DNA from 3 places in the Cryobacterium sp. SO2 genome. Region 2 is predicted to be linked to each of the others. Evidence: predicted binding sites of a transcription regulator. Region 2 holds the regulator's gene; each other region holds the start of a gene.

Region 1 (6,954 bases), 130 kb from region 2:
AGCGCGATGACCTGGTATTTGGTGCGGTTGGTGGGGCCGAGCTTGGCACCGCTCTGCGCCTTGGCCTCGACCTCGCGCACCTTGCGGGCGAGGATCGGGATGATGGGGGCGTCGTCGTCGCGGGAGCGCGGACGTTGACGTGTTCGACCGCTGCCGGCGCCAGCGCGGCCCGCTCCGTGGGGGCGGGTGTAGGCCATTTTTCTCCACTTCACACCAGCGCGTACAAACATGCGCGCTCGTCGTGTTCGCATCCGCAGGATGCCTTTGCGATCGATACGCCGAACCCCAGAATCGAGCAACGCGACGCCGCATCGGTCAGCTACGAATGCGCTGATCTCTGCGGGGCCACGGTCGAGACACCAACCGGGTTCTCCAGACGTGCTCTCAGTCTATGCCCGCACCCGGATTCATCGGTGCATCGGTACCGGGACCTTTGTCCGGATGCCGACGATGATGAAGACCAGGGCCGCGATGAATTGCGCGGACACCCAGCCCTGCCCGTGCAGCTCGATGACCACGATCGGGTTCCACAGCACGGCGATGGGCACCAGGCCGATGAGCCACCACCAGCTCTTCGCCTGGATGACGAACACGCAGATGATCAGGGCCAGGATGCTGACGACGTACCGGATGATCACGAAACTGTCCACGTCGAGCAGGGCCAGTCCGGCCAGCAGCGCGATGGCCCCGAGCAGGCCGGGGGCGAGCGCGGAGCGGGTGTAGGTGGGTTCTGCCGGGGTGCCCATCAGACGCCCCCTCCCCCGCCGCCGCCGCCGCCGCCGCCGACGGATCCACCGCCGCCTGACCCGGAACTGGACGAGCTCGACGCGCTCCCCGACCAGGCCGACGAGGTGGAGCTGGCGAACGCGGAAACGCCGGTCGCGAAGTAGACGGCGTTGAACGGTGCGCTGCCGACGTACCAGTCGGGCTGCTCGCGGGTGCCGGCGTAGTAGTCGCCGAGTACCTTCGACCACTGCTTCTCTTCACCGGTGAGCACCGCGAACGGCAACAGCCGTTCGTAGAGCTTGAGCACCTGCACGGGTTCCGTGGTCGCAACAGCGGTTCCGGCCTCCGGCCGGTAGGGCGTGCGCAGGGCGCCCTGGGGACTCTGCAGCACACGGAGCCGGTCGGCTTCGGCCAGCGAGATGTACACGATGACGCCCTTCAGGTAGTCGCGGAGTTCGGCGCCGCGAGCGGTGAGCGGTCGAACATCGCCGGTCACTGCAAGCGTAACAATGGCGCCGGCCAGTCCTGCCGCCAGGAACAGGGCCGGCCAGGCCCCGGCCACCTCGGTGGCGAACGCGACGATGCTCGCGACCACGGCGACGAGACCGGTGACGATGGCCGCGATCATCAACCACCGGCGCACCGCGCCGCCCTTCTTCTCCCGCAGCCCGTCGCCGAGCATCTGTTTGCGCGCATCCCTGCGCACCTTCTGCAGCGCCGTGCCCAGCGTGGTGCTCTTCTTCTTGAGGTCGCGCACAGCGCCGATCTTCTGGCGGGCCGAGAACAGGGCATCCAGCACCGCTCGTTCGGTGGGATCCAGGTTCGCCCGGGAGCGCAGCTCGAGAAGATAGTGGTTCTTGCCGTCGCCCTCGAGCACGCGCACGTTGCCGTTCACGGCGAATTGCAGGAACTGGGCGGTGAGGGCCTTGCCGGCGGCCCTGGCGCCGAGCACGTCGCCGGACTGCAGCAGGTTGGCGCCGGCCGGCGGCAGGTACTCGGGGATGATCGTGGGGCGGCCGGGCTGATTGCGCCACCGGGTACCGCGGACGACGACGCCGATCCCGGCCGTTGCCAGCGCGGCCAGCGCGGCGAGGAGCGCGATGGTGGGGAACGGATTGGCGGTGAACGAGTCGTCCCTGGGCACGAAGGTGCCCTCGTCGAACGCCACGGCCAGGGTGAGACCCTCGTGCGGTCCCAGGTCGTTCGCGCCGGCCTCGATGACCCACTCGTCGCCATCCGCAGCGCCGGCCAGGGTGTCGCAGGCCGCTCCGGATGTCGTGCCGCCCTGGTAACAGGCCGTCTGGCCGGTGAGCGCCGACACGAGTTCGGGTGCCACGTGCAGACTTGCCGACACGCTGCCGAACGGCTGGGCCCAGCCCGTGCCGTTCACCTCCCAGTAGAACTCCTGATCTGCCGCGTCGTCGGGGTAGAGGATGACATGCTGTTGGCTGTAGCTGATGACGTAGGTCTGGTCGCCGTGCACGAAGTCGTCGGCAGCGATGGTGACGCTGAGGAATTCGGCGTCGGTGTCATCGGTGATGGTCTCGGTCTCGAAGTCCCTGGCCGCGCCGGTCTCGTCGGTGACGCTGTCGATGGACAGGCCGGTCGGCTGACCGTCGTAGTGGGTGGGAATCTGTCGCCGGATTCCGTGGTTCTGGTCGGTCTCGGGAAACCGGGCGACGATCGTCTCGGTCGTGGCCAGGGTGGAGTGGCCCTCGTCGTCGCGGCCGAGTGTGTAGTCGGCGTGCAGGGAAACGAAGGTGAAGTCGTCGACGCCGGCCGGCAGGAGTCGGACGGAGGGCGCAGCCACAGTGGAGCCCTGCGCGGGCTGAGCCGTCGCCGCGGCGGCGCCTGCACCGCCGACACCGGCTACCCCGGCGAGCGTGAGAGCGGCGAAGGCGAGGCTGGCAATGAGACGAACGGGTCTGCGCATGCCTTCATGCTAGCCACCGCGGCGGGCGCAACCCGGATGTCTCGACCGGTTGTGCCTGCAAGACGGGTCAGGCCGGTTGGGTGCTGATGGGCAGGGTCTGCGGGCTCTCGAGCAGGTCGACGAGTGCCGGCCGCAGCTCGGAGAGCCAGACGACGTATCCGGCCTCGGTGAGATGGAGGCTGTCGGTGGACCATTCGGCGCTGAGTTTTCCCTCGGAATCGGCCAGGGCCGGCCAGAGGTCGAGGTAGTGGGCCTTCACCGTGGGCGCGAACTGGCGCACGTGGCAGTTGATCGTGCGGATCAGGGGCACGAATTCTTGCTCGCGTGGCGGCACCGATTGCACGAGCAACCGGGTGACGGGGAGTTTCTTGTGCAGGGTCCAGAGAATGGTCTCGATGTTGCGCACGATGTATTCGTCCGAGCGTTGCCAGCCGACGTCGTTTGTACCCACTTGCAAGACGACGGCGTCTGGGTCAGTCTCGGCGACGGAATCGAGCCGGGCGATGACCTCATCGGTCGTATCGCCGCTCACGCCGAGGTTGTGCACCTCGAATTCGGGGAACCTCTCATCCCAGCGTGCGCCCGCGCTCAGGCCGTCACCCACGAACACCACAACTCCAGCCATGTGCGACTCCTCACCGCTTGCCTTCCATGATGCGCTCACGGGTGGTCGCTGGCTAGGGTCCAAGCTGGCAACCTGCCCCCAGCGGGTGCCGCTACTCCCGCGGGTTCTGCTCCCGCTCGGGGGTGGCGGAGTGCGTGCCGTGAAGTTCGATGAGTACCTGGCCGGGGTCGACGGATGCCGGTGGCCGCAGCCAGTACCGGCCGTGATGCTCGAAGATCTGCCAGCCCTGGGCGTGCAGGAGGCGGTGGTGTGGTGGACAGAGCAGGATGCCCAGGCGGATGTCGGTATGGCCGTGGTCGCGGGCCCAGTGTTCGAGGTGGTGGGCTTCGGTGCGGGAGGGCGGCCGGTCGCACGTGCCCCACCTGCAGCCGCCGTCGCGCGCGGCCAGGGCCAGCCGTTGCGCCTGGCTGAAGATTCGCTCCTCCCGGCCCAGGTTCAGCGGCTGGCCGTCGGTGTCGAAGACGACCTCGACGGTGCCTGAGGTGCAGATCAATCGGTCGATGCTCTCCTTTGACACCGGTGCCGGGTTGCCTTCGATGTAGCCGTGGCCGGTGCCGTCGGGGATCGCCACGAGGATGTCGTCTGGTTCCGGCGCACTCGCTGCTACGGGTGCGGGCGCGGGGCGCCTGACGGGGCGCTGGTCGGGTTCAGTGGTCAGCACCCGCACGGCGGGGGTGCGGCCGCCGAGCATCCGGTTGGGGTTGACCTCGGTGCCGGCCTTGAGGAGGTCGATGAAGGTGTCGGCGGCGATCTGTTCGGTGCTGCGCGGGTCGTCCTGCACGGCCTTGGCCCACGCGGCCCGGTCCGGGTCGACGAACCTCACGCCGCCGCGGCGCGGGCCGGTGAGGCTGTCGTAGACCGCGATGATGAACTCGCCCTGCTCCGGTGGGAACAAACCGTGGATGTGCACCTGCCCGGACGGAGTCTTCCACACCCGCAGATACCGGTCGTCCCAGGCCTTCTGCTCCCGGATGGCGATGCCGGCCTCATCGAGCGAGTCCCGCATCCGCCGGGAGCGCTTGAGCAGCGCGTCCACGTTCATCCGCCGGGACTCCTCCAGGAGTGTGCGCACCGCGTCGGCGAGGGTCTGGCCGGTGACGACGGAATCGATGTCGCCCAGGCCGGTTCGGATCGCGTGCGCGGCCGCGACCGAGAGGGCCCCGGTGCTCACGGCGTCGGAGATCGGTGCGTGCCACGGCAGGGCCACCGGCTCCTCGAGCGACGTGAATTCATCGAACAGACCCGGCGCGATGGCCGATTCGTCCTCCGCCTGGGCCGCGCGCGCGGCCTGCGCTTCCTGCGCGGCCTCGGCATCGCCGAGCATCCGGCCCACGTCCACGAGCTTGCGGGCATCCTGTCGGGTTGACCCGGTCATCTCCTGAATCAGCTCATCCGGCGAGAGGAAGCCCTGCCGGGCCGCCAGTCCCTGCTGGCCCAGCTCCCGCCGGGACCGGTGCGCGAGGGTCTTCGCCAGCCACACCGACCGGGTCTCCACCAGGCCCCGCAACCGGGCCAAATCCCGTTGCCCGGCCAGCAGTTCCGCATCACTCAACGCGTCGTAATCTGCACTGCACGAACCCAATTCGTCGACCGCGGAAACCGCCGCCATCAGGGAATCCGCAGCCGGGACCGCACCGGGCCCGGTGCTGGAAAGCACCGGGTCGGAGGTGAAGGAATCTGCGATGGTGGGCATATATTGAGAATAACTCAACAACGAACGTTTGTCTGGGCAGAAACAAGGTTGTGCAGAACTTTTTTTTTGGGGGGGTGACAGCCCGCGCTGGCCGGGCCAGGTCAGCTGCGAGCAGCCTCGGCGGCAACGGCCTCGGCGGCGGCCACGACGGCATCCGCATCCGCGTCAACGGCGGCGGCCTCGGTCTCGGTCTCGGCGGCGGCCGTGATGCGGTTGGCCATGCCACTGAAGATCACCCCGTGGAATGGCAGGATCGAGAACCAGTACAGCCGGCCGCCGAGGCCGCGCGGGAAGAACACGGCGCGCTGGCGGTAGATCGAGCCGCCGTCGGCGGTGGGCTCCGCGCGCATCTCGAGCCAGGCGCGGCCTGGCACCCGCATCTCGGCGCGCAACCGCAGGAAACTTCCCCGGTCGATGCGTTCGACCCGCCAGAAGTCGAGCACGTCGCCGGTCTGCAGCCGGTCGGGGTGCCGGCGTCCGCGCCGGAGGCCCACTCCCCCGACGACCTTGTCCATCCAGCCGCGCACGGCCCAGGCCAGCGGGAAGGAGTACCAGCCGTTCTCGCCGCCGATGCTCTCGATGACCCGCCACAGGTCGGCCGGCTTGGCCGAGGTGCTCTTCTCCTTGATATCGGTGTAGACGAGGTGGCCGGCCCAGTCGGGGTCGCTGGGCAGCGGGTTGCTCGAGGCACCCTCTGTGGCCGCGTTCTGCCAGCTGGTCTCCACATCGCCGTCGCGCATGCGGCCCAGGGCCAGGCGCACGGCCCGGCGGTAGGTGGTGAGTCCGCCCTCGGGCGGCGGGATGACCGCGTCGATGTCGTGGTCGTGCATCACGCAGTCGTACTGCAGCGACGCGATGATCGGCACCGCGAGGCTGCGCGGGATCGGGGTGACGAGGTTAACCCACTGCGACGCGAGCCACGGGGTGAGCACCGGGAGCGGGGCGATGGGACGCTGGTGGAGCCCCGCCTCGACGGCGTATCCGTTCATCATCTGGCCGTAGCGCAGCACGTCGGGCCCGCCGATGTCGAAGGTGCGGTTCACCTCGGCCGGCAGGACCGCGGCGGCCACGAGGTAGTAGAGCACGTCGCGCACGGCGATCGGCTGGATGAAGTTGCGCACCCACCGGGGCGCCGGCATGTACGGCAGCACGTCGGTGAGGTGCCGGATCATCTCGAACGAGGTGGAACCCGAGCCGATGACGACGCCGGCCTGGAATGCCACTGTGGGCACGCCGGAGGCCAGCAGGATGCGTCCGACCTCGGCGCGCGAGCGCAGGTGCGGTGAGAGGGTGGGGCTGTCCGGGTGCAGACCGCCGAGGTAGACGATGCGGGACACCTGCGCCTCGGCCGCGGCGGCGGCCACGTTGCGCGCCGCGGTGCGCTCGGTCTGCTCGAAGTCGCCCGTTGCGCCCATCGAGTGCACGAGGTAGTAGAACACGTCGATGCCGGCGCTGGCGGCGGCGACCGAGGCCCGGTCGCCGAGGTCGCCCTCGACGATCTCCACGTCGTGCGCCCACGGCACGTCGAGCAGTTTCTGGGGCGAGCGCACCAGCACCCGCACCTCGTGGCCGGCCTCGAGCAGCTTGGGCACCAGGCGGCCGCCGATGTACCCGGTGGCGCCGGTGACCAGGATTCGGAGGGCAGTCGTGTCTGTCATTGCGTCAGCCTAGGGCCGGAGTCTGGGGTTGACCTGCGCATTCCGTGCCGTGCGTCGGTGCAGCCCGAGGGCTCGGGCGGTGGCCTGTGGACGGATTCGACGCGATCCCTGCGTCCTGGGGGAAGATCGCCGGATGATTCTTCGACTTGACCCCCGGTACCCGCTCGTGTGGCGCACCCCGGACACCATCCAGCTGGGCATCGACCGCCCGCTGGCGATAGTGCCGGGGGTGACGGCACCGCTGGAGAGTGTGATCGCCGCGTTGCGGGTGGGGGTGCCCCGGTCGGGGGCACTCATGCTCGGCCGGCAGGCCGGGGCG
Region 2 (6,954 bases):
ACCGACACCGTCGGTTTTGTGCGCAACCTGCCGCACCAGTTGGTGGAGGCGTTCCGCTCCACCCTCGAGGAGGTCGCGGACTCCGACGTCATCATCCACGTCGTGGACGCGTCACATCCCGACCCGGCCAGCCAGCTGGCCACGGTGCGCGAGGTCATCGGCGAGGTCGGCGCCAGCGCCATCCCCGAGCTGGTCGTGTTCAACAAGAGCGACCTGGTCAGCGACGACGACCGCCTCGTGCTGCGCGGGCTCTCCCCGCAGGCGATCTTCGTGTCGGCGCGCTCCGGCGAAGGCATCGAGGCCGTGCTCACGGCCATCGAGACCATGCTGCCCCGCCCGGAAATCAGGCTGGACCTGCTCATCCCGTATGACCGCGGCGACCTCATCCCGATCCTGCACGGCCAGGGCAAGGTGCTGGCCCTGGACTACGCCGAGACCGGCACCCTCGTGACCGCGCTCGTGTCCGCCGGCATCGAGGCGCAGTTCACCCCGTTCGTGGTGGCCCCCGCCATCGCCAGCTGACACCAGCACCAGCCGCCGGGCGGCATCCGCAGTCGAACACTGACAGCGGATGCCGCCCGCTGCTGTTAACACCCGATTCTGCACCGCAACGTAACATTCGGCCATCCGGGTGCGAGCGCGAATACCCGTTGTTAGAGTCATCTCATTCGTTGCCGGGAGCACCACCCGCCCGGCATGGAGCGACAGCCGAGCCCGGCACCCGCCCGCGAGCAACCGCCTGGTTTTCGGGGCGGTCCGCGGCCGCCTGGCCTTCGAGTTGTACCGACCATGCCGAATGAGGAACCATGACAGCGTCTTTCGCGTCCACGACAGCGGACCCGGTCTGTCCGCCGAACACGCCGTTCTCCTTCGAGCTCTATCCGCCCAAATCGGATGCCGCCGAAACCGCGTTGCACACCACCATCGACGAGCTGGCCGCGGCCGGACCCGACTTCATCTCGGTGACCTACGGCGCCACGGGCTCGTCCCGCACCTCCTCGCTGGACGTGCTGCGCTACATCCGCCGGGCCACCCAGGTCGACCCGATGGCGCACCTCACCTGCGTCGGCTCCTCGCACGCCGAGGCCAGCAGCCTGATCCGCGAGTTCCTCGACGCCGGGGTGCGCAGCTTCCTCGCCCTGCGCGGCGACCCGCCGGAGGGCCTCACCGAAGGGGACACCTTCCTCGGTGACCTGCACAGCGCCGGCGAACTCGTGCAGCTGATCCACCGGGTGCAGGCCGAGCGGGTGCCGTACCAGGAGACACCCATTCCCGGGCTGCCGCGGGCACGGGCGGTCAAGACCGAACGCGAACACGTGCGCATAGCCGTGGCCGCCTTCCCGAACGGGCACCCGCGCTCACGCTCCACGGCGCAGGACATCGACACGCTGCTGGCCAAGCAGGCCGCGGGGGCGAACCTGGCCATCACGCAGCTCTTCTTCCACGCCGACCACTACCTGAGCTTCATCCAGCGGGCCAGGGAAGCGGGGGTCGAGTTCCCGATCCTGCCCGGCATCATGCCCGTCACCAGCCCCAGCCGGCTCCGGCGCATCCTCGAGTTGTCGGGGGAGGACCTGCCCAGCGACCTCTCGATCCAGCTGGAGGTGGAGCCCACCGCGGAGGGCCAGCGCGAGATCGGCATCAGCCACGCGGCCACCCTGGCGTCGAAGCTCGTCGCCGGCGGTGCCCCCGGCCTGCACCTCTACGCCTTCAACCAGCATGCGACGGTGCTGGCCGTGCTCGAGCGCGCCGGTGTCCTGCCGCGTGTCGGCGCACCGGCGACCCCGTCAACCAGCCCCACCGGCATCCCCACTGCCGGCACTCACCCCACGAAGGACAAGCGATGACCACGACTGACATCCCCGCGTTCCCCACCGGAACGATCCTCGGCTACCCACGGATCGGGCGCCGGCGTGAACTGAAGAAGGCAATCGAGGCGTTCTGGGGCGGCCGGATCGACGCCGCAGAGCTGGAGGCCGCCGCCGCCGGGCTGCGGCGCGCCACCCGGCAGCGGCTCGCCGGGCTGGGCCTGGGACGCAGGGACTCCTCGATCCCCGAGAGCTTCTCCTTCTATGACCAGGTGTTGGATGCCGCCGTCACGGTCGGCGCCATTCCTGCCCGGTTCGCAGACCTCGTCGATGCCGACGGCCACCTCGACCTGGCCGGGTACTTCACCCTGGCGCGCGGGGCCGGCGACAACCTGCCGCTCGAGATGACCAAGTGGTTCGACTCCAACTATCACTACCTGGTGCCCGAGATCGGCCCGGAGACCCGGTTCCACCTGGCCAGCGACCGGATCGTGCGGGAGTTCGAGGAAGCCGTCGCCGACGGCTACCTGACCCGCCCGGTGATCGTCGGCCCGGTGACCTTCCTGCTCCTGGCCAAGCCGAGCGACGGGGCCCCGGCGGGCTTCCATCCGCTCGACAGGCTCGCCGACCTGCTGCCGGTCTATCAGGACCTGATCGAACGCCTGGCCGTCGCCGGTGCCGAGTGGGTGCAGCTGGATGAGCCCGCCCTCGTCAGCGAGAGCATCGACATCCCGCGGGAACGCACTCTCGCCGCCGTCGCCCAGGCCTACGCGGCTCTCGGCGGCCTGGACACCCGGCCGGGCCTGTTCGTCGCTGCGCCCTACGGCAGCCTCGACGATGCCCTGGCCGTGCTGGCCACGGCTCCTATCGAGGCCATCGGCCTCGACCTCGTGCGCGGCACGGTGCCGGCTGCCGTCCCCGGGCTGAAGGACAAGACCCTCGTCGGCGGTGTCATCGACGGGCACAACATCTGGCGTGGTGACCTCGCGGCGGCGTTCGACCACGCGCGCCGGCTGGAAACCCTGAGCCCGAACGTTGCGGTCTCCACCTCCACCTCATTGGTGCACCTGCCACACGACGTCGCCGACGAGACCAAGCTCGGTCCCGAGTTGGCCGGCTGGCTGGCCTTCGCCGACCAGAAGATCGGCCAGGTCGCCACCCTCGCCCGGGGCCTCGCCACAGGACGGGAGACGATCCAGGCCCATCTGGATGCGGCGACCGCGTCGCTGGCCTCCCGCCGGGTCTCACCCGGCGTGCGCGACGGCGCCGTGCGCTCCAGGCTCGAGATCCTCACGCCGGCGGACTTCAGCCGCGGCGACTACGAGTCCAGGGTGGCCGCACAGGCGGCCGTGCTCGACCTGCCGCCGCTGCCGACCACCACCATCGGCTCGTTCCCGCAGACCGGCGACATTCGTCGCGCCCGGGCCCGCCTGGTGGCTGGGGACCTCTCCCCGGCCGACTACCGCGATGTCATGCGCGCCGAGATCGCCCGGGTCGTGCAGCTGCAGGAGGACCTCGGTCTGGACGTGCTGGTGCACGGCGAACCCGAGCGCAACGACATGGTGCAGTACTTTGCCGAGAACCTGGACGGTTTCGCCGTCACGGAGAACGGCTGGGTGCAGTCCTACGGCACCCGGTGTACCCGACCGTCGATCCTCTGGGGTGATGTGTCCAGGCCCCGGCCGATCACGGTCGAATGGTCCAGCTACACCCAGACCCTCACCGAGAAGCCCGTCAAGGGCATGCTCACCGGACCGGTGACCATCCTGGCCTGGTCGTTCGTGCGCGACGACCAGCCGCTGGGCGAGACCGCCCGCCAGGTGGCCCTGGCCCTGCGCGATGAGATCGGCGACCTGGAGGCCGCGGGCATCCGGGTGGTCCAGGTGGACGAGCCCGCCCTGCGCGAACTCCTGCCGCTGAAGAAGAAGGACCACGCCGACTACCTCGACTGGTCGGTCGGATCGTTCCGGCTCGCCACGGCCGGGGTCGCCGACCAGACCCAGATCCACACCCACCTCTGTTACTCCGAGTTCGGGGTCGTGATCGACGCCATCCGCAACCTGGACGCCGACGTCACCAGCATCGAGGCCGCCAGGTCGAAGATGGAGGTCGTCACCGACATCCAGGCGAGCGGCTTCGACCACGGCATCGGCCCGGGCGTGTACGACATCCACTCCCCGCGGGTGCCGGGCGTGCCTGAGATCACCGAACTGCTGGAACGGGCGCTCGAAGCGATCCCAGCCCGGCAGGTGTGGGTGAACCCGGATTGCGGGCTGAAGACCAGGGGGTACGCCGAGACCGTCGACTCGCTGCGCAACATCGTCGACGCCACGCGGGCGGTTCGCGCCACGCTGGTCTGACCGATGCCGCGTTAACGCACCAGGCCCGGCCCCTCGCGGGGCCGGGCCTGCTCTGTGCTCGTGCTGCCGGACTAGACCGAGCGCAGCACCGCGACGACCTTGCCCAGTACCTCGGCGTAATCGCCCAGGATCGGCTCGAAGTTGGTGTTGCGGGGGAGTAGCCAGGTGTGGCCGTCGCGCTGGCGCAGCACCTTCACGGTGGCCTCGCCATCGAGCATGGCGGCCACGATCTCGCCGTTCTCCGCGGTCTTCTGCTGTCGGATGACCACCCAGTCACCGTCGCAGATGGCCGCGTCGATCATCGACTCACCGACGACCTTGAGCATGAAGAGTTCACCCTTGCCCACCAGCTGGCGGGGGAGCGGGAAGATCTCGTCGATCTGCTGGTCGGCCATGATCGGGATACCGGCGGCGATACGACCGACCAACGGCACCATCGCCGCGTCACCCACCTGGATGCCGGACTGGTAATCGTCGGCAGCACCGGGTGTGACCTCGTCGGTGGACTGCGGCAGCTCGATGAGGACTTCGAGGGCACGCGGCCGGTTGGGATCACGACGCAGGTAACCGCTCAGCTCAAGCTGGTTGAGCTGGTGGGTGACGCTCGAGAGCGAGGACAGGCCCACTGCGTCACCGATCTCCCGCATGCTCGGCGGGTAGCCCCTGTCGCGCACTGAGCGCTGGATGACGTCCATGATGGCGCGTTGTTTGTCGCTCAGGCTCTTGCGGCGCCGGGTGCCGCCCTTATCCCGAGGTGTGCTCTCCTGTGCCACGTTATCGCTCCTCTGCTTGTCGGTTCCGGGTGGGTGCATCTGACGCAGCCGGATCAGGTCAGGGATCACGTCAGAAGGAATGTCGGTGGTGTCTGTTTGAGTACTGCTACCCGATCGAAACTGTAGCCAAGGGGCTCGGAATCGTAGACAGGTATTCGAGTGTGTTGCGAAATCTGTTTCCATAATATCCGGAAACAGGGTTGCTTGTTCGAACACTCGAAGATATATTCGGAACATAGATTCGCATCCGGCCCTCCCGGCCGAGGGCCGGATGCGTTACCAGGAGGTTCGACATGAGCGCAGCATACGCAGTGAAGCCCGGCTCGATAGCCGTGCGTCCTTCCATCGGCCACGCGGCAGCCACCGGCGTGCCGCGCACGCACCTGCGGCTCACCCGCCGTGGTCGCGTTGTTTTCACCACGCTCGCGGCCCTGCCGCTGGTTCTGGGCTCCATCGCCGTCGCCGTCAACGGCGGCGTCGCTGCCGCGGAGGGCACGGCTGGCGTGGGCGCCGCGGCGTTCGAATACGTCACGATCGACGCCGGTCAGTCCCTCTGGGAGCTGGCCGAGTCCATCGCACCCAAGCAGGACCCGCGCGACGTGATCGCCGACATCGTCAACCTCAACCAGCTCTCCTCCGAGGCCGTTGAGCCCGGCCAGCGTCTCGCTCTGCCCGCCTCCTACTAGCCGTCGCCTGCTGCCCCGAAAGCGGGCGCCCACGGCGCAACTAAGCTTGTTCGGGTGACCAGCCTCAACGACCTGCCCCTCCGCGCCAACCTTCGCGGACAAATCCCCTACGGCGCACCGCAGCTGCACGTGCCGGTGGCGCTGAACGTCAACGAGAACACCCACCCGATCCCGCCGGCCGTCGCCGCCGACATCGCGCAGGCCCTCGCCGAGGCGATCCTCACCGTGAACCGCTACCCCGACCGGGAGTTCACCCAGCTGCGCGAGGACCTCGCCGGCTACCTCGGGCACGGTCTCACCCTCGACAACATCTGGGCCGCGAACGGCTCCAACGAGGTGCTGCAGCAGGTGTTGCAGGCCTTCGGCGGACCGGGACGTTCCCTGCTCGGCTACGCGCCGACGTACTCCATGTACTCGATCCTGGCGTCCGGCACCGATACCCGGTGGATCCCCGGCGGCCGGGACGCCGACTATGAGCTGAGCCCGGAGACGGCCGTGCGCTGGGTGAACGAGACCACGCCGGACATCGTCTTCCTCTGCTCCCCGAACAACCCGACCGGCACCCCGCTGTCGCTGGAGACCATCGCGGCCGTCTACGACGCCACCGATGGAATCGTCGTGGTCGACGAGGCCTATGCCGAGTTCGCCCCGGTGGGAACCGAGAGCGCCCTCAGCCTCCTGGCCGGCCGCCCGCGCCTGCTGGTGTCCCGCACCATGAGCAAGGCCTTCGCCTTCGCCGGCGTGCGGGTGGGCTACCTGGCCGCCGATCCGGCGGTCACGGATGCGCTCCGCCTGGTGCGCCTGCCGTACCACCTCTCCGCGCTCACCCAGGCGGCCGCCGTGGCGGCGCTCGCGCACACCGGGGAGATGCTCGCCATGGTGGACGACATCAGGGTGCAGCGTGACCGTCTGGTCACCGAACTCAGCGCGCTCGGCTTCTCGCCGCTGCGCAGCGGCAGCAACTTCGTTCTCTTCGGCGGCGTGGCCGATCCGCACGCACTGTTCGAGGCGCTCCTGGCCGAGGGCATCCTGATCCGCGACGTGGGCATCCCCGGCCACCTGCGCGTCTCGGCCGGCACCGAGGCCGAGACCAGCGCCTTCCTCACCGCCATCGCACGGCTTCGTCCGATAGCCGAATAAACTAACGCCATGAGCAACGTCACGCCCGCGCCTCGCCGTGCCCACCTGCAGCGCGAAACCAGCGAATCGAGCATCGATCTCTCGATCGACCTCGACGGCACCGGAGTGAGCGACATCCACACCACAGTGCCGTTCTACGACCACCTGCTCACCGCGTTCGCCAAGCACTCGCTGACCGACCTCACCG
Region 3 (6,954 bases), 370 kb from region 2:
CGCCGCTCGCCCTGCCGACCGACGGCCAGGACGCCTCCCGGCTCCCGCTCTCAGCACTGAGCTCCCAGCCGTCACACCCGGCCGGTCAGCTCGGCGCCGAACCGGCGCCGACGACCTCCGCCTCGACAGCTCCGGATGCCGGCGGCACAGCTGCCGCCGTCGACCGACCGGTAACGACGGAGTATTCGCCGATCGCGGGCCGGACCGGAACCGCTGAGGGTGCCGGCACAGCGGCAGCCAAGACGGCAGTATCCGGCACGGCAGTATCCGGCACGGCAATATCCGACACGGCAGCACCCGGTCCCGACGTGCCCAGGACAGCGACGCCAGCCTCGACGGCGGCTCCGACCGATGCGGCACCGGCCGGGACCGCTGCGACCGTCACTTCTCCGACAGATTCTGCAGCAACCGCGGCCGTCCAGGCAGCGTCAGGCTCCTTCCTCAGGCACGGGGCAGGCCCCGCCGCGACGGCACCGGCATCGGCCGCACCGGCATCGGCGGCCGTTCCCGCGGTCGGCGACACCCCACCCGCCGCCGTCAGCTCGGCCGCATCCCCCCGCTCGACGGCACAACCCAGCTCCACAGCGCCTGCGGCTGCCGCCGTCGGCCCCGCCGCAGTATGGACGTCGCTCGGTGCCGTGCCTGTCCCGCCATCAACCGATCCCGATCAGGCGCCGGTGCCCGGAGCATCGGCCGACGCGGCGGCGGCCACACCGGCCACACCGGCGGCCACCGCCGTTGCCGTCCCGACCCCGCCCGGCTCGGTCATCCAGCCCGTCGTCCCCGCGCCCGCCCAGAATGTCCCGGCCCAGGCCACCGGCACCCCGATGCCGGTGCCCCTCGTCGGCCAGGTCGCGCGCCCGCTGTTCAGCCTGGCGGCCGCCGGTCCGGGGGAGCACACCCTCTCGATCAGCGTCACCCCCGACAACCTCGGCCCTGTCGTAGTGCGGGCGCTGATCACTGCCACCGGTGTTCGGCTGGAGCTCTTCGCGCCCACGGACCTCGCCCGCGACGCCCTGCGGCTCATCCTGCCCGACCTCCGCCGTGACCTGGCCGGGGGCGCGCTGCCCGCCAGCCTCGACTTGTCCTCCCGCAGCCAGCCCGGCGACACCGGCTCGTCTGCCCGGCAGGACCGCCAGGCCGCCGCAGATGCGTTCGCGCAGGGTGGCGCGGCCTTCGGCGACGGCTCCCGTGGTGGCGACCAGACCAGGCAGCCTGCGCGCGGGGATGCCTGGCTCCGGCCCACTCCGGTCACCGCCATCGACTCGGCCGACTCTGCTTCCGATGCCGTCGCCGACGGGGACATCACCGCTGGCACTGGGGCCGGCTCTGCCGCCGGGATCCGGAGAGGGCGTGTTGATGTTTTCGCTTGACCCACCCGCCGCACCAGCGCAACTGACGTCACCCCGATCCATCCAGCCCAGCAGAAACGAGATCCCATGACCATCGATGCCGTCGGTACAGTCTCCACCGCCGCAGCCGACACGACGGCTGGGGCCAGCCTCTACTCCACGACAGCCGTGCGCACGCCCAAGCAGACCCTCGACTCCGAGACCTTCATGTCGCTGCTCGTTGCCCAGCTGCGCAACCAGGACCCGAGCTCGCCGATGGACACCAATCAGATGATCTCGCAGACCACTCAGCTGGCCATGATGGAGAAGCTCACTGCCTTGTCGACTACTGCCGACGAGAACTTCTCGCTGCAGATGCGCACGGCCGCGGCCGCGCTCGTGGGCCAGAGCGTCACCTACACGGATGCCGCCGGTGCGAGCGTCACCGGCCTCGTCTCCGCGGTGTCATACGCCGGCACCGTTCCCCAGGTCACTGTCGGCACCGTCAGCGTCGCCCTCGACGCGATCTCGGGGGTGGCCGCCCCGACCGGCTGATCCGACTGGCCGACCCGGCCGGCCTTCTCCGCGAGCCAGCCACTCGCCCGCAAGCCATCCGCACCACCCGGAATCTCGCCGAATCCTCGCCGAATCCACCGTCTTCTGCGTCACCTCCCGCGTCACCTCACGAAAGGCAGCTCTCATGCTTCGTTCCCTCTACTCCGGCATCTCGGGTCTCCGCGCCCACCAGACCATGCTCGACGTCACCGGCAACAACATCGCCAACGTCAACACCACTGCCTTCAAGGCCTCGGCCACCCAGTTCCAGGACACCCTGTCGCAGCTCAGCCAGGGCGCCGCCGCTCCGACCGACGGATCCGGCGGCAGCAACCCGGCGCAGGTGGGTCTCGGCGTGCAGGTGGCCGGCATCGCCACCAACTTCGCTCAGGGCTCATCGCAGACCACCGGCAAGGCCTCCGACATGCTGATCTCCGGGGATGGCTTCTTCGTCACCCAGGAGGGCGGCGAGACGGTGTACAGCCGGGCGGGGTCGTTCGACTTCGACTCGGCGGGGCGTCTGGTCACCCCGTCCGGCGCAATCGTGCAGGGCTGGGGAGCCGTGGACGGCGTCGTGAACGAGGGCGGCGCGATCGGGGACCTGTCGCTCCCGGTGGACACCGTCATCGCGGGTGACGTGACGACGTCGGCGATCATGGGCGGCAACCTGCCGTCCGACGCCGCATCCGGCACGTCGCTGGTGCGCGACATCAAGGTCTACGACGCCTCCGGTGCGGCCCGCACGGTGTCGCTCACCTTCACCAGCACCGGGGCCGGTGGCTGGAACGTCGCCGCTGCCGACGGCGCGGCCGGCGACACCACGACCCTCGCCTTCACCGACGGCAAGCTCACGACGACGGGTGCGAGCCTCTCCGTCAACGGCATCGACATCGATCTGTCCGCCCTCACCGGCCTGGCCGGCTTGAGCACGGCGTCGGTCACCAGCCAGAACGGCAGTGCACCCGGCTCGCTCGAGTCCTACTCGTTCGGCCCTGACGGCACCCTCGTGGGCCTGTTCAGCAACGGCGAGCAGAAGGCGCTCGGCCGCATCGCCCTGGCCACGTTCTCCAACCCGGGCGGCCTGGAGAAGACCGGCTCGAACGGCTACCGGGCCACGTTCAACTCCGGCACGGCCGAACTCGGCGCTCCCGGGTCCACCGGCCTCGGTTCCCTCACCGGCGGTGCGCTCGAGATGTCGAACGTGGACCTGTCGCAGGAGTTCACCAACCTCATCGTCGCCCAGCGCGGGTTCCAGGCGAACGCCCGCATCATCACCACCTCCGACGAGGTGCTGCAGGAGCTCACCAACCTGAAGCGCTAACCCCGCACGGTGCCTGCGGAGGGTTCCCCTCCCGTTGGTCAAGCGTGTCGAGACCCGGCGACCTTGCTCGCGAACGTGCCCCATCTCGCGGGATCTCGACAGGCTCGATCAGCGGATGGTGGCGCCCCGCACGTCGGTCGAGCGTGTCGACGCCGTGCTGAGCCTGTCGAAGTAGACCTCGTGAGGCGCCTGCGGAAGGTTCCGCCCCTCGTTGGTCGAGCTTGTCGAGACCTGGCGACCTTGCTCGCGAATGTGCTCCATGTCGCGGGATCTCGACAAGCTCGATCAGCGGATGGTGGCGACCCCCGCGTTGGTCGAGCTTGTCGAGACCTGGCGACCTTGCTCGCGAATGTGCTCCATGTCGCGGGATCTCGACAAACTCGATCAGCGGATGGTGGCGACCCCCGCGTTGGTCGAGCTTGTCGAGACCTCGGGGGACGCGTCGCGAACGTGCACCATTTCGGTGGATCTCGACAAGCTCGCTCAGCGGCTGGGGCTTAGGTGAGTCGTGGCTGGGTGTGGCTGGGCATCTCGATGAGCTCCTGGCCGGGGTCGATGGTGGTGGGTGGTCGCAGCCAGTAGTGGCCGGTGTTCTCGAAGATTTGCCAGTGTTGGTTGTGCAGCAGGAGGTGGTGGGTGCGGCAGAGCAGGATGCCTTGGTTGATGTCGGTTCGGCCGTTGTCTCTGTGCCAGTGTTCGATGTGGTGGGCTTCGGTGAAGGCGGGTGGGCGGTCGCAGCCGGGCCATCGGCAGCCGCCGTCGCGGGCGGCGAGGGCGCGGCGTTGGGCTCGGTTGAAGAGGCGTTGTTCGTGGCCGACGTCGAGGGGCCGGCCGAGTTGGTCGAAGGTGATGTCGATGGTGCCGGAGTCGCAGATGAGGCGTTCGATGGTTTCGGGGGAGACGGGCGCGTTGTTGCCCTCGATGTAACCGTGGCCGGCCGGGGTGTGGGTGGTGAGGATTTGCACGGCGGGGCGGCGGCCGGCGAGCATCTCGTGGGGGTTGACGGTGGTGCCGGCGGTGAGGAGGTCGACGAAGCCGTCGCAGGTGATCTGGGTGGTGGTGCGGGGGTCGTTCTGGACTCGTGTGGCCCAGGCTGCGCGGTCGGTGTCGACGAAGCGCACGCCGCCTCGGCGGGGGCTGGTGAGGCTGTCGAAGGTGGCTTTGATGAATTCGCCCTGTTCCGGGGGGAAGAGGCCGTCGATGCGGACCTGGCCGGTGTCGAGGGTCCAGATGTGCAGGTAGCGGTCGTCCCAGGCTTTCTGTTCGCGCACCCGGATGCCGGCCTCGTCGAGGCTGTCGCGTGTCTGTCGGGCCCGTTTGAGGAGTTGGTCGGCGTTCAGTGATGGGGCTTCGGCGAGCAGGTCGGCTACCGCGGTCGCGAGGACCGGGCCGGTGACGACGGTGTCGATGTCGCCCAGGCCGGTGCGGAGGGCGTGGGCGGCATCGATCGAGAGGGTGCCGTCGTTCACGGCCCGGGAGATCGGCGCGTGCCACGGCGCCGGCGGAAGCAGGGGAGCGACCAGGTCGAGGGTGTCCCCGGCCTCACGGTCCGACGCGGGGTCGAGTGCCTCGTCGACCAGCCGGCGCGCCGCTTCAGCGTCGGCGTCGGCCTGCCGGGCATCGGCTTCCTCGGTTTCGGCGAGCATCCGGCCTACGCCCACGAGCTTGCGGGACTCGACCCGGGTGCTGCCGGTCAACTTCTGGATCAGGTCCTCGGGCGAGCGGAAACCCTGCTGCTGAGCGAGCCCGTCCTGGCCCAACTCCCACCGGGAGCGCTGCGCGAGAGTCTTCGCCATCCATGCCTTACGGGTATCCAACTCATGCTGCGCCTGCGCCAAAATCCGCTGACCGGCCAGCGCCGCGGCATCCGACAAGCGGTCGTAGTCGGCGCTGCAGGAGCCCAACCGGGCCACCTCGCCCGCGGCATCCAGCAGCGCATCGTCGCCGGAAGCGGCGAACGTGTCTGCGATGCTCGACTGGATTGTCATGCCACGAATGTAGCCCGATTACGAAGGTTTGTGTGAGGAATACTCAGCCTGTGGAGAACTTTTTTGACGTAGTCGTGAGCCGGAGGTCTCACACCGGGCCATTCCTGCCCGTGTGTTGGGTGTGCGATTCGTCTCCGCTTGATTCAGTCGATGATCTGGCATTTCGATGTCTTGCTTTCGGCAGGTGTGGCGGCTAGCTTCGCTGTATGGAAGCAGGAGCGAACAGGCGCCGAGCACACCTGGAGACGGCAGTGACCCGGGGTATTCGGGCCGGGGCCATCCTCGCCGCCGGAGCCCTCTGCCTGGGTGTGGCACTCGCGCAGTTTCCGAGCCCTAGCGAGGCCAGCGACGCGGAGGTGACGTGGCGCGTGACCGAGCACGCTGGGGCGGACCTCCCCTCCGATCACGACTCGCTCATGGCACGGGAGATCTACCCGGGCGTGACCCTCGGGGAGGTGGACTACTCGCCGGAAGAGGTGGAGTGGGCTCTGTATCAGAAGCCGCTCGGCGACGCCGCAAGTGTGATCGAGACCGAATTCGACGACGACTACGCACTCGCCTATTTCGGTCCTTCCCGCACCTTCACGATCGGCTTCACCGGCGACGCACCGGTCGGAGCGATCACTGCGCTCGATGAGACCGGCCTGCCGTACTCCACCATCGAGGACCTGGGCTTCACCGCCGCCGAGTACCAGGCAGCCGCGAGCGCGGTGGGGAGCACGGTCACCGATGCGCTGGTCGAGGCGGATCTGATGCCTGCTGTTCTGTTCATGGTCGGGCCGGACCCCACTGAGTATCCGGGCATGATCGTGGTGACGGTCACCGGTCCCGATGCGGCGAGCCGTCAGGCGGGGATGGCCGCCGTCGGCACGCCATCGGTCAGCGCGCCATTCGCCGTGACGGTCGTCGAGGGCGGCGAAAACATCACCGCGTTCTAGCCTGCCTGCCGATCGCCCACCGGTCGCCCCCTAACGCAACGCAGGGAGCGGCCGACAGTGGTTGTCGACGGCTGCTGGAGCCGTCCGGGAACCAGGGACGGGTCCATGATCGTTGTAACCAGGCTGAACGACAGTCAGTTCGCGATCAACCCTGATCTCATCGAGCGCATCCATGTCAATCCAGACACCACGCTCGTCATGGTGGATGGCGCCAAATTCATCGTGACCGAGAGCCTGGCCGAGGTGATCGAGAAGATCGCGGCCTATCGGGCCCACGTGATCGGCCTGGCCTACAGCGCCGGAACCGACGCGGCCGACGACCCCGACACCCGACCGGACGCCGTCGTCCTCCTGCGTCCCCGGAGGATGTAATGGATCCCGCCACCCTGATCGGCATCGTTCTCGCATTCGGCGCCCTGTTCGCGATGATCACCATCGAGGGCTCGCATGTCACCGCGATCCTGTTGCCCGCCCCCATGGTGCTGGTCTTCGGCGCCACCATCGCCGTCGGCATCGCCGGCGGCACCCTGCGCGACACCGTGCAGGCGATCAAGGCCCTCCCCGGCGCGTTCCTGGGCAAGACCACTCCGCCGCAGAAGCTGATCGACCAGGTCGTCGGCCTCGCCGAGAAGGCCCGCAGCGCCGGCCTGCTCGCGCTCGAGCAGGAGGCCGACGCCGTCTCCGACCCGTTCCTGCGCGGTGCCCTGCAGAACATCGCCGACGGCACCGACGGCGACGAGCTGCGGATGCTGCTCGAAGACGAGATCGCGACCCGCACCAAGGCCAGCCGCAACGCCGCGAAGTTCTTCACCAGCCTGGGC

What was found. Region 2 encodes LexA, which represses DNA repair genes until DNA is damaged. Its sites were predicted from a motif close to TCGAACANNTGTTCGA; they were not measured.
Region 1: the regulator LexA is predicted to act here: its motif matches at 4,998-5,013, upstream of BJQ94_RS05790 (HNH endonuclease signature motif containing protein).
Region 3: the regulator LexA is predicted to act here: its motif matches at 5,216-5,231, upstream of BJQ94_RS08085 (HNH endonuclease signature motif containing protein).

The regions. Positions count from the first base shown of each region.
Region 1 covers NZ_CP117849.1:1,257,482-1,264,435, reverse strand. Annotated here, with positions in the region: gene BJQ94_RS05810 (DEAD/DEAH box helicase) at 1-197, opposite strand, end outside; gene BJQ94_RS05805 (DUF6804 family protein) at 408-746, opposite strand; gene BJQ94_RS05800 (DUF2207 domain-containing protein) at 746-2,659, opposite strand; gene BJQ94_RS05795 (GDSL-type esterase/lipase family protein) at 2,727-3,284, opposite strand; gene BJQ94_RS05790 (HNH endonuclease signature motif containing protein) at 3,376-4,977, opposite strand; gene BJQ94_RS05785 (SDR family oxidoreductase) at 5,079-6,635, opposite strand; gene BJQ94_RS05780 (TOMM precursor leader peptide-binding protein) at 6,769-6,954, shown strand, end outside.
Region 2 covers NZ_CP117849.1:1,385,382-1,392,335, forward strand. Annotated here, with positions in the region: gene hflX (GTPase HflX) at 1-522, shown strand, start outside; gene BJQ94_RS06330 (methylenetetrahydrofolate reductase) at 807-1,847, shown strand; gene metE (5-methyltetrahydropteroyltriglutamate--homocysteine S-methyltransferase) at 1,844-4,168, shown strand; gene lexA (transcriptional repressor LexA) at 4,240-4,941, opposite strand; gene BJQ94_RS06345 (LysM peptidoglycan-binding domain-containing protein) at 5,235-5,627, shown strand; gene BJQ94_RS06350 (histidinol-phosphate transaminase) at 5,682-6,767, shown strand; gene hisB (imidazoleglycerol-phosphate dehydratase HisB) at 6,777-6,954, shown strand, end outside.
Region 3 covers NZ_CP117849.1:1,757,501-1,764,454, forward strand. Annotated here, with positions in the region: gene BJQ94_RS08060 (flagellar hook-length control protein FliK) at 678-1,373, shown strand; gene BJQ94_RS08065 (flagellar hook capping FlgD N-terminal domain-containing protein) at 1,440-1,886, shown strand; gene BJQ94_RS08070 (flagellar hook protein FlgE) at 2,032-3,207, shown strand; gene BJQ94_RS08075 (hypothetical protein) at 3,316-3,468, opposite strand; gene BJQ94_RS08080 (hypothetical protein) at 3,467-3,712, shown strand; gene BJQ94_RS08085 (HNH endonuclease signature motif containing protein) at 3,705-5,195, opposite strand; gene BJQ94_RS08090 (hypothetical protein) at 5,564-6,133, shown strand; gene BJQ94_RS08095 (flagellar FlbD family protein) at 6,239-6,505, shown strand; gene BJQ94_RS08100 (MotA/TolQ/ExbB proton channel family protein) at 6,505-6,954, shown strand, end outside.